3 regions of the Kitasatospora sp. NPDC056273 genome follow, and region 3 is predicted to be linked to each of the others. Evidence: riboswitches for the same ligand, from Rfam matches in the RefSeq annotation. Region 3 holds a riboswitch; each other region holds the start of a gene.
The links. A riboswitch is a leader RNA that binds a small molecule or an ion and turns the genes downstream of it on or off. The one in region 3 is predicted to bind cobalamin.

Region 1 (3,829 bases), on a different contig from region 3:
GTGCGCCGGAGGTGCTGGCCGCATGGCGGCGGCTGGGGAGATCCGTCCGCCGTACCGGGCTGCGCGGGGCGTGGCCGGTGCACACCCTCGGCGGGCAGGGCCACGTGTCCTCGCTCGCCGTGTCGGCGGACGGGCGTACCGCGGCGATCGGCGGTGACCGCCGGGTCGGGCTGTGGAATCCGACCGACGGCACCCCGCTGCGCGCGCTGGACAAGCCCCGGGTCGGCTCGGTCGGCCTGAGCGCCGACGGCCTGCGTGCGGTGGCCGGCGGGGACGCGGTGCTGCAGAGCTGGGAGCTGCCCGGTGGCCGACCGCTCGGCCGGGTCGACGCCCGTGGGCCCGACGGCCGTGCCGAGAGCGGCGAGGCGGGCGTGGTCGGGAACTCGGTCCTGTTCACCGCCGATGCCCGGCAGGCCCTGGTGATCGGCCGGGACGGCGCGCTGCGGCTGTGGGACCTGGACAGCGGCCGCTGCGTGCGGGTGCTCACCGGCGACGGAGAGCGGCCGACCACCGCCGCCGCGATGAGCGCGGATGGCACCCGGGCAGCGAGCGTGGCGCTGTTCGGCGAGATCCAGCTGCACGCCCGGCTCGGCGCTCCGCCGCTGGCGCTGAGTCATCCGGCGTGCGGCTGGCTCTCGTTCGACGCAGACGGCCACCGGCTGCTGTCCGGCAGCGCGTACGGCGACCGCTCGCTGCGGCTGTGGGACGCCGGCACCGGGCAATTCCTCCGCGCCTTCGACTTCGAGGTCCTGCCGTGGGACGCCGGTACCGGGCCGGATGAGCTGTCGGTCCTTCACCTCTCCGCCGGCGGCCGGTTCGCCTATACAGGCCACCGGCTCGGCACCGTGCGGATCTGGGACGCCGACACCGGCCGCTGCCTGCGCGAGCTGGAAGGGGGTGGCGGCCAGGTGTGGAGTCTCACCGCCACCGCGGACGACAGCCTGCTGCTCTTCGGCTGTGCGGACGGCTCGGTGCGGGCGTGGGCGATGGACTGGGAGCTGTCCGCCGGGCAGTGACGATCGGCCAGCCGGGACACCGGCTCAGTTCCGCAGTGGCCGGGCGGGCATTCGGGCTCGGGACGGTACGGTCACCGCCCCACACCGCTGCGCGTCAGCCCCGGGTTCGCACCGGGTTCGCACCGGGTTCCCCCGCTCGGCCACCGCGGACGCGACCGCACAGGTCTGTCGCCCGACGAGGTGATGTGATCGACCTGACGCCCCGTTGACTGCCCGTCGGTCAGCGTGGTCTGATGAACCGATTTTTTGCCCTCGGCATTCAGGGGAAGCCGGTCCAACTCCGGCGCTGACCCGCAACCGTGGACCCACCTGAGGTGGGTGAGCCGGAATGCCTGGACCGGGGGTCTGTTCACAGAGCACTTGCGTCGTCGCGGACTACGACGCGGTTTCGACGGCCCCCGTGCCCGCGGGCGACCGTCGGCTGCGCCGTCGCCTCGCGTGTCGACCGACCAGGGAGTCGTCGTGAGGGTCAGCAGCAATCGCACACGTCACAGGAACCGGGACCTCGCCTCGCTGGTGGTCGCCGGCACCGTCGCCGTCGCCGCCTGCGGCACGGTCCTGCTCGGGTACCCGGGTACCGCCTCGGCCGACCCGATCGAGCAGTGCACGGCGACGACGGGCGCGATCGTCGCCGTCGACTTCACCCACTGGGGCGGCGGCGTCGTCCGGGGCTGCGACGCCCACCCCACGACGGGCATGAACCTGCTGCACAACGCCGGCTTCACCACGACCGGCACCGAGCACGACGGACCGGCCTTCATCTGCCGGCTCGGGACCGGGACCTTCAACGGCGGCGCCCAGTACCCGACACCGGCCGAGGAGCCGTGCGTCAACACCCCGCAGGCCACCGCGTACTGGTCGTACTGGATCGCCGAACCCGGCCAACAGGCCTGGTCCTACAGCCGGTTCGGGGCCGGCACGCAGAAGCCCGAGCCCGGCGAGGTCGAGGCCTGGGTCTACGGCGGCACGGACATCGGCGGCACCAGCGGGGCGCCGAACTTCACCCCGGACTCCGTCCGCGCCAGGAACGGCGGCCCCTCGCCCTCCGCCTCCCCGTCGGCGTCGCCCTCGCCCGCGGTGGCCCTGAGCGCGCCCGCGGGGAGGAAACCCGACGCGGCCAAGGGGAGCGCCTACCTCACCGACCCGTCCCGCCTGATCGACGGCCACTACTACGAGGGCTTCCCGGCCTTCGCCGACTTCGGCCTGACCATCGACGGGGCCTACGCCCTCGCCGCGACCGGCACCGACGACGCCGCGCTGCGCCGGATCGTCGACTTCCTCGACCAGCAGGGCAAGGACGCGAGCGAGCGCACCGTCAACGACTGGACCGCGATCGGCACCGAGTACGCCGGCGGCGGGTCCATCGGCAAGGAGGCGCTGCTCGCCGAGGCCGTCGGCCGCAACCCGCGGGACTTCGGCGGCCACGACCTGATCGCCGCCCTCGCCGCGCTGGTGTGCGCCAAGGCCGACGCGACCACCGGCTGCGCAGCCCCGGGCAACTACGCCTACGCCACCTCCGTCTTCTCCCAGGCGCTCGCCGTCATGGCCCAGCTCCGGGCTGGGGAGTCCACCAGCGTCGCCCCCGCGATCGCCTACCTGAAGGGCCTCCAGCACCCGGACGGCTCCTGGCCGAGCCTGATCCCCGCCACCGGCGACTCCGACGTGGACAGCACGGCGATGGCCGTCATGGCCCTCGCCCTCGTCCCCGGGGACGAGGCCGCCCGGGCGGTCGACCAGGGGCTCGGCTGGCTCGCCGCGCGGCAGCTGCCCGACGGCGGCTTCCCCGGCGCGTCCGGCGACTCCACCAACTCGGCCGCGCTGGCCGTCCAGGGCATGACGCTGCGCCAGGCCGCCTACGGTGGACAGATCGCCAAGGCGCTCGACTTCCTCGCTGGGCAGCAGAACGGCGACGGCGGGTTCAACGTCGCGGCCGCCGGGCAGCGGGGTTCGGACGTCCGCGCGTCCACGCAGGTGCTGGGCGGTGCCACCGGCATCTCCTTCGGGACGCTGTCCCGCGACCTCGCGGGCACGCCGACGCCTACTCCCACCGGGACTCCGACCACCACCCCGACGGGAACGCCCACCCCGACGGTCAGTCCCACCGGGACGCCGACCGGCACCCCGGCGGGCTCGCCCACGACGACCGCGCCGATCCCGGCCACCGACACCCCTTCGTCCGGCGGCATCGACACCCCGAAGGGTGACAGTGCCGCCGGGGCAGGGGGCGTGACGGTGCGGACCGGTTCAGGCGGCCTGGCCAGTACCGGAAGCCAGGTACTGGCACTGACGGCGGGGGCCGGTGCGCTGACCGCGCTCGGCGCCGGGGCCGTCCTCGTCGCCCGTCGCCGCACCGCGGCCGCCCCGGGGCGTCACCGGTGAGCCGGGGGCTCGGCACGCGCCTCGCCCGGCTGTCCGGGGCGGCGTCGCTGACCTTCGCCCTCGCCTTCGGCGGCGTCGCCGCGGGCACCGCCCCGGCCGCCGCGACCCCGTTGCCGATCGAGCAGTGCACCACCACCTCCGGTGCCGTACTCGCCGTGGACTTCGGCACGTGGGGCGGCCCGCTGCTGCGCTCCTGCGGGACCACGCCCACCACCGGGTTCACCCTGCTCAACCAGGGCGGCTGGAAGACCACCGGCACCGGGCACGACGGCCCGGCCTTCATCTGCCGGATCGGCTACAGCGGCTTCCAGGGCGGCAAGCAGTACCCGACGCCGGACCAGGAGAAGTGCGTCCTGACGCCCCCGGCCACCGCGTACTGGTCGTACTGGCACGCCGATCCGGGCCAGAACGAGTGGTCCTACAGCCAGCTCGGC
Region 2 (3,829 bases), on a different contig from region 3:
AAGGGCGAGAGCCGGGCCGACGCCCGCGAGCGCGGGATGGCCCTGCTGGAGCGGGTCGGCCTCGCCGACAAGGCGAAGAACTACCCCTCGCAGCTCTCCGGCGGCCAGCAGCAGCGCGTGGCGATCGCCCGCGCGCTGGCCATGAAGCCCAAGCTGATGCTCTTCGACGAGCCGACCTCCGCGCTCGACCCGGAGCTGGTCGGCGACGTCCTCGACGTCATGCGCGGCCTCGCCGAGGAGGGCATGACCATGGTGGTCGTCACCCACGAGATGGGCTTCGCCCGCGAGGTCGGCGACGCGCTGGTGTTCATGGACGGCGGGGTGGTGGTCGAGTCCGGCAACCCCCGCGAGGTGCTCACCGACCCGCAGCACGAGCGCACCAGGGCCTTCCTCTCCAAGGTGCTCTGAGCCCGTACGCCCGGCGCCCGGCAGGTCACTCCTGCCGGGCGCCGTCGTTTTGCCCGCCCAGGTAATAGGCTGGAGGCAGTCAGCCCGTTACCGACCCCCCTGGAAGGACCCCTGTGGAGCTCGCCGCCTACGCCGATCTCGCCGTCCGGCTGGTGAACACCGAGGAGCCCGAGCGCGGCACCGACTCGCTGACCTCCGTGGAGGCGGTGCGCGGTCTCTTCTCCGACTCCTCGCGGGCCCGCTCGCTCGCCGACGAGTCCGACGTGCCCCGGCTGCGGGCGGTGCGGACCCGGCTGCGCGGGGTCTTCGAGGCCGCCGCCGGCGGGGACGAGATCCGCGGCGTCGACCTGCTGAACAGCCTGCTGATGGAGTACCCGGTCAGCCCGCTGATCTCCGGGCACGACTACCTGGACGACGCCGGGCGGCCGCGCTGGCACCTGCACCTGGCCGACAACTCCCCCACCGCCACCGCCCACTTCAGCGCGGTCGCCTGCATGGGCCTGGCCGTCCACCTCACCGAGCTGGGCGCCGACCGGCTCGGCATCTGCCAGGCCGCGCCCTGCCGCAACGCCTACCTGGACACCTCGACCAACCGCTCCCGCCGCTACTGCTCGGACCGCTGCGCGACCCGCGCCAACGTGGCCGCCTACCGGGCCCGCAAGCGCCTGGAGGCGGAGGCGGCGGCCCGGGCGTAGCGGCCCGCTAGACCTCCTCGACCCAGGCGCCGAGCCGGCGGGCCAGGCCCGGCACCCGGGCCAGCCGCGGGGTGAGCAGCAGCCGCTCCAGCCGGCGCCCCGGCGCCAGCCAGACCGGGCTCGGGCGCAGCCGCAGCAGCACCCGGCCGAGCACCAGCTCGTCCGGGACGGCGCCGTAGCTGCGGCTGTCGCTGTCCACCGGGCGGTTGTCGGAGAGCAGCCACCAGCCCGTGGCCCGGCGCTCGGCGGCCCGCTTCACCACCAGCAGGTCCTGCTGGAAGGGGTGCCGGAAGACCACCACCGCGCCGGGCCGGATCGGCGCGCCGTAGCGGACCAGCAGCCGGTCGCCCTCGCGCAGGGTCGGGACCATCGACGGCCCCGCCACGTCGACCAGACCGAACGGCAGCGCGCCGCCCGGGCCGCGCTCCCCCGCCCCGGCGCCCTCCGCTCGCGTGCTCCGCGCCACGACTCCTCCTCCCGCCCCCGCTCGCGCCCCCAGTCTGCCGTACGGACCGCCGTCCGTCCGATGTCCGGATTGCGCCGGTTCCCGGTCCGTCTTTCGCCCTAGGCCCACCGCCCGATCGCGAAACCGGGAGGGCGGAAGGGTAATCTCGGGCGCGGGAAGACGATCTAAGGAAGGACTCCCATGTTCTCTCGTCTGTTTGCACCGCGCGCCACCGTCCACGCCCACTGCGACCTGCCCTGCGGCGTCTACGACCCCGCGCAGGCCAAGCTGGAGGCCGAGTCGGTCAAGGCCACCCAGGAGAAGTACCAGGCCAACGAGGACCCGCACTTCCGCGCCCGCGCCGTCATCATCAAGGAGCAGCGCGCCGAGGCCGTCAAGCACCACATCTCGGTGCTGTGGAGCGACTACTTCAAGGCCCCGCACTTCGAGAAGTACCCGCAGCTGCACCAGCTGATCAACGACACCCTGAAGGCCGCCTCGGCCGCCAAGGCGTCCACGGACCCGGCCACCGGCCAGGCCCTGCTCGACCTGATCGCCCAGGTCGACAAGATCTTCTGGGAGACCAAGCAGGCCTGAGCCTGACGCGTCGCCACCCGACCGCCCCCGTCCGCACCGCCGAACGGGGGCGGTCGTGCGTTCACGTCCGACCCGGCTAGGTAAGGGTTGCCTGCCCTGAGTGGCTGTTATGCTGCCAGGGCGTCCGAGGGGGAAGTCCGGTGCGAATCCGGCGCTGACCCGCAACGGTGAGCACGGCCCGTACCCGCCCGTACGGCCGCGCCAGCCCGATCGCCCTCGGCCGCCGACCTCCCGACAACTCGCCGCGGACTGCGAGGGGAACGGCGCCCCGGCACGCCCCCGGCCCGCGCCCGCCCCGGCGCGCTCCCGGCCCGAGGCAAGGCGCACCCGTGAACCGCGCACCCGTCAACCGTGCAGTCGGCCCGCCCGCTCGCCGAATACCCGTCGTCCCGCTCGCCGCCGGACTCGCCGCCGCCCTGCTGCTCTCCCTGGTCTGCGGGGTCGCCCTCGGCTCCTCCGGGCTCGGCCTGCCCCGGGTGCTGCGGCTCCTGGGCGCCGGGCTGACGGGCGGCCGGCTGGACGCGGACGAGGCGGCCGCGTACGCGATCGTCTGGGAGATCCGGCTGCCGCGCACCGTGCTGGCCGCCGTGGTCGGCGCCGGGCTGGCCGCCTGCGGGGTCGCCGTCCAGGCCCTGGTGCGCAACGCGCTGGCGGACCCCTTCGTGCTCGGCATCTCCTCCGGCGCGGCCGTCGGCGCCAATGCCGTGATGCTGTTCGGCGCCTTCGCCTCGCTCGGGGTGTGGGCGATCTCCGCCTCCGCCTTCGGCTCCGCGCTGGCCGCCATGACCCTGGTCTACGTCGCGGCCCGCACCGCGTACGGGCTCACCCCGCTGCGGCTGGTGCTCACCGGCACCGCGCTGTCCTACGGCTTCTCCGCCGCCACCACCCTGATGGTCTTCGCCGCCGACCGCGGCGAGGCCGCCCGGGACGTCATGATGTGGCTGCTCGGCAGCCTCGGCGGCGCCACCTGGGGCAAGGTGCCGATCGCCGCCGTCACCGTGCTGGCCGGGCTCGCCTACCTGGCCTGCACCGCCGGGCGGCTGGACGCGCTCGCGATGGGCGACGAGACCTCCGCCTCGCTCGGCGTGGACCCGGACCGGCTGCGCCGCGAGCTGTTCGTGGTGACCGCCGCCGTCACCGGCACCGTGGTCGCGGTCAGCGGGGCGATCGGCTTCGTCGGGCTGCTGATGCCGCACCTGGCGCGGATGCTGGTCGGCGCAGGGCACCGCCGGGTGCTGGTGGTCGCGCCGCTCGCCGGGGCGCTGCTGCTGGTCTGGGTGGACATCGCCTCGCGCACCCTGCTGGCGCCCGCCGAACTGCCCGTCGGGGTGTTCACCGCGGTGCTCGGCGTGCCCGCCTTCCTGGTGATGATGCGCCGCCGCGGCCAGGCCTTCGGAGGTGCCCGGTGACCGCGACGACCGACCCGACCCCGGTGCACGCCCAGGACCTCGCCGTCGACGGCGTCTCGGTGGAGCTGGCCGGCACCCGGCTGGTCCACGAGGTGAGCCTGGCGGCCGCCGCCGGGCAGGTGGTCGGGCTGATCGGCCCCAACGGCAGCGGCAAGTCGACCCTGCTGCGCTGCGTCTACCGGGTGCTGAAGCCGGCCGGCGGCGTGGTCCGGCTGGCCGGCGACGACCTGCACGCCCTCACCGCCCGCGAGAGCGCCCGCCGGGTGGCCGCGCTG
Region 3 (3,829 bases):
GCAGGGTGGTCTTCCCGGCGCCGTTGGGCCCGAGCAGGCCCGTGATCCGGCCGGGGCGGAAGGCGATCGAGACCGCGTCCAGCAGGGTGGCTCCGCCGACGCGGACACCGAGTCCCTCCGCGCGCAGCCCGACAGGCGTCGTCGTCACTGCGCCCTCCCGTCGGCCCGCCCCTGGCGCCACAGCAGCCAGGCGAAGAACGGCGCTCCGAGCCCGGCCGTGACGACGCCGACGGGGATCTCCCGGTCGGGGAGGACCGAGCGCGCCACGACGTCGCTGCCCACCAGGAGGGACGCGCCGACCAGCGCCGACACGGGCAGCAGGAGGGCGTGGCGCGGGCCGCAGACGAGGCGGACCACGTGCGGGACGACCAGGCCGAGGAACCCGATGACGCCGGTGTTGGCGACCAGGCACGCGGTCACCAGCGCGGCGGTGGCGACGAGGACCCAGCGGGTGCGCTCGACGTGGACGCCGAGGGAGCGGGCGGCGGTCTCGCCGAAGGCGAAGGCGTCCAGGTCGCGGGCCGAGGAGGCCAGGACCGTGACACCCACCAGCGCGACCGCCAGCAGGAAGACGGCGGTGGGCCACCGCACGCCGGCGACCGAGCCCAGCGTCCACTCCATGACACCGCGCGCCGCGTCGCGGTCCCCGAGGACCATCACCACGAACGAGGTGTAGGCCCCGCACATCTGGCCGACCGCGATGCCGGCGAGCACGGTCCGGGCGGTGGGCAGCGACCGGGTTCGGGCGCCGGCCAGGGCCAGGACGACGGCGGCGGCGAGCAGGGCGCCGGCGAAGGCCGCCGTCGCCACCGCGCCGGTGCCCACGGCGCCGGTCACGCCGACGCCGAGGACGATCACGGTGACCGCGCCGGCGGCGGCTCCGTCCGAGATCCCGAGCAGGAAGGGATCGGCCAGGTCGTTCCCGGTCAGCGTCTGCAGCACCGCGCCGCAGACCGCGAGGCCGGCGCCGGTGGCGGCCGCTCCCAGCACCCGGGGCAGCCGCAGCTGCCAGACGATCTGGTCGTCCAGCAGCGTCACAGGCGGGTCGCCCAGCCCGAGACGGCGCGCCACGACCTCGATCACCGTTCCGACCGACTCGTGCTGCGAGCCCACGGCCAGGCCGAGGAGCAGGGTGCTCAGGAGCAGGGCCGCGGCGACGGCCAGGGCCGCCGTCGCGCGGCCCGGACCAGCGGGCCGCACGACGGGGTGGGGCGCGGTGGTCATGAAGCCGGGTGCAGTCGGCCCAGCCCGTCGGACACCCGGGCGGCACCGTCGGCGAGCAGCACGCCGGGGGTCGACTCGGAGAACGGCACCGTCACGAAGGCCTTGCGCTGCACGGCGGTGAGCTTGCTCAGGACCGGGTCGTTCTCCAGGTAGTCGATCTTGGACTGGGCGGTGTCCCAGTCGGCGTCCGCGACCACGATGGCGTCCGGGTCCGCCGCGACGACCTTCTCCCAGCTCACGTTCTGCCAGCTGCCGGGCAGGTCCCCGAAGACGTTGCGGGCGCCCACGGCGTCGAGCACGAGTTGGGGGCCGCCCTGGCCGGTGCCGACGTACGGCGTCTTGGTGTCCGAGTCGAACCACAGGACCTTCAGGCCCTTGCCCGCGGCCGTCGCCGTGAACTGCGCCAGCTGCTGCTCCTGCTGCCGCTGGATCGCGGCGGCCCGCTCCGGGACGCCGAAGACCTTGGCGACGTCGTTCAGCTCGCCCCACGCCGCCTGCCAGGTCGTCGGCGGCACCTGGTTCTTGTCCGAGCAGCCGAACGGGGACAGGTACGACGGGACGCCCTGGCCGCGCAGCTCCTCCCGGGTGCCCGCGACCTTGTCGGTGAACGCGCTGGAGTAGGAGGCGTACAGGAAGTCGGGACGGGCCGCGAGGAGGTTCTCCTTCGTCGGGTACTTCTTGGAGAGCACCGGGACGGAGTCGTAGGCGGCCTTCCACTTCTCCGGGACGGAGTCGTCGAGGTAGGCGGTACCGGCCATGCGGGACTCCAGCCCGAGGGCCAGGGCCACCTCGGTGGCACCCTGGTTGAGCGTCACCAGCCGCTCGGGCGGCGCGCCGACCGTCACGGTGGTCCCGCAGTTGTCCACGCTGACCGGCGCGGCGCTTCCGGTCGCCCCGCCGGACGCGACGGGCGCGGGGGCGCCCGCGCAGCCTCCGACCACACCGACGAACAGCAGGGCCGTGACGGCCCGGCCGACGCGTGTCGGACCTGTGGGACGTACGGGACGTATGGAGCGCGCGGAGCGCATGGAACGTATGGATCGGACCGGATGCGGGTACGGCTGACCGCTGGGCACGTGTTCTCCAAAACCCTCGTGGAACATGTCGCGCCGTGGCCGGTCTCCTGGCTTCCGCATCAACACGCCGCGACCGACCTTCCCGAGCGGCTCTCCCAGCCCGCCCAGTGGCCCTGACCGCTGGCGAAAGCCGGTCAGCGAGGGCCGCGGAACTCCGCGGCAACAGTGGCGAGGGCCGCACCGGACTCAGACCGGTTTCCCGAACACCACGGCGATGGCACGGTATCAGGCGTGGTCAGGTCGGTGGCGACCGGCCGGTGGGATGATCGTTTGGATCCTTTGCGGGGATGGGGGGAGGGAGCGGCCACGGGGTCGGCCGGCTCCGGAGGCACGGGGGATCACCCCGGAAGGCGAAAGAAGGAGCGGTAGAGCGGCAGTTGCTCGGCGAGCATGTGGATGCCGGGGTGGGTGGCGAGGCCGAGGGCGGCGGCGGTGCGCAGCAGCGGGGTCTCGGCGGGCGTCATGATGATGTCGGCGACCAGCGCGCCGGGCGCCAGTGGGGCCGGGTCGAAGGGGAGCGGGTCGGCCGGGTCCAGGCCCAGCGGGGTGGCGTTGACCGCGAGGTCGACGCCGGCGGGCGGGCGCGGGGCGGCGGCCACGCGGCCGGGCCAGCGGGTGCCGAGCCGCTCCAGCAGGGCGTCCACCCGGCCCCCGTCGGGATCGGTGACGGTGAGTGCGGCGGCCCCTTCGGCGAGCAGGGCGGCGGCGATGGCGAGCCCCGCGCCTCCGGCGCCGGCCAGTGCCACCCGCAGCCCGGCCGGGTGGTGCCCGGCGGCGGCCAGGCCCCGGACGAACCCGGCGCCGTCGAAGTTGTCGCCGTACCAGCGGCCGTCCGGCTCGCGGCGCAGCGCGTTGGTGCTGCCCAACAGGGCGGCGGCGTCGCTGAGTTCGTCGGCGTGCCCGCACATCGCCAGCTTGTGCGGGACGGTGACCAGCAGCCCGTCCAGGTTGGCGACGGCCTTCAGCCCGCGGACGACCTCGTCCAGCCGGTCCGCCGGGGCGTGCACGGGGACGAGCACGGCGTCCACGCCGCTCGCCGCGAACAGCGGGTTGAGCAGGGCGGGCGCCTTGGCCTGTGCGACCGGGTCGCCGAGCACCGCGAACAGCCGGGTGCGGCCGGAGATCGGCGGGCGGGCGGCCGGCGCGTCGGGTGTCGGCGCGTCGGGGGTCGGCAGGTCGGGGGTCGGCAGGTCGGGGTGAAGGGACATCTCAGGCCTCCCCTGCGGCGGCGCGCGGCATGGCGTCCAGCGTGCGGGCGACCAGCGGCTCGGGGACGTCGCTGACGAGTTCGGCGCCGCGCGGGCCGTCCAGGACGAAGGAGAGCCCGTCGACGGCCTTCTTGTCCAGCCGCATGAGGGCGATCAGCGCCCCGGTGCCGACCTCCGGCGGCAGTGCGGTCGGCAGCCCGTAGTGGGCGACCACCTCGTGGTGCTCGGCGACCCGCTCGGGGCCGATCCGGCCGAGCGCCCCCGCCAGCCAGCCGGCGAAGACCGTGCCGACGCCGACCGCCTCGCCGTGGCGCAGCCGGA

Region 1: another riboswitch for cobalamin. It lies ahead of ACFCY1_RS37135 (prenyltransferase/squalene oxidase repeat-containing protein); the one in region 3 lies ahead of ACFCY1_RS18085 (ABC transporter substrate-binding protein).
Region 2: another riboswitch for cobalamin. It lies ahead of ACFCY1_RS34265 (iron ABC transporter permease); the one in region 3 lies ahead of ACFCY1_RS18085 (ABC transporter substrate-binding protein).

Annotation. Positions count from the first base shown of each region.
Region 1 is NZ_JBHJSJ010000072.1:2,935-6,763, forward strand. Features, by position in the region: gene ACFCY1_RS37130 (WD40 repeat domain-containing serine/threonine protein kinase) at 1-1,016, shown strand, start outside; cobalamin riboswitch at 1,062-1,149, opposite strand; cobalamin riboswitch at 1,244-1,371, shown strand; gene ACFCY1_RS37135 (prenyltransferase/squalene oxidase repeat-containing protein) at 1,479-3,395, shown strand; gene ACFCY1_RS37140 (hypothetical protein) at 3,392-3,829, shown strand, end outside.
Region 2 is NZ_JBHJSJ010000057.1:41,780-45,608, reverse strand. Features, by position in the region: gene ACFCY1_RS34285 (amino acid ABC transporter ATP-binding protein) at 1-408, shown strand, start outside; gene ACFCY1_RS34280 (CGNR zinc finger domain-containing protein) at 522-1,103, shown strand; gene sodX (nickel-type superoxide dismutase maturation protease) at 1,111-1,473, opposite strand; gene sodN (superoxide dismutase, Ni) at 1,750-2,145, shown strand; cobalamin riboswitch at 2,227-2,352, shown strand; gene ACFCY1_RS34265 (iron ABC transporter permease) at 2,475-3,554, shown strand; gene ACFCY1_RS34260 (ABC transporter ATP-binding protein) at 3,551-3,829, shown strand, end outside.
Region 3 is NZ_JBHJSJ010000017.1:167,597-171,425, reverse strand. Features, by position in the region: gene ACFCY1_RS18095 (ABC transporter ATP-binding protein) at 1-148, opposite strand, end outside; gene ACFCY1_RS18090 (iron ABC transporter permease) at 145-1,224, opposite strand; gene ACFCY1_RS18085 (ABC transporter substrate-binding protein) at 1,221-2,090, opposite strand; cobalamin riboswitch at 2,320-2,526, opposite strand; gene ACFCY1_RS18080 (shikimate dehydrogenase family protein) at 2,639-3,508, opposite strand; gene ACFCY1_RS18075 (3-dehydroquinate synthase family protein) at 3,510-3,829, opposite strand, start outside.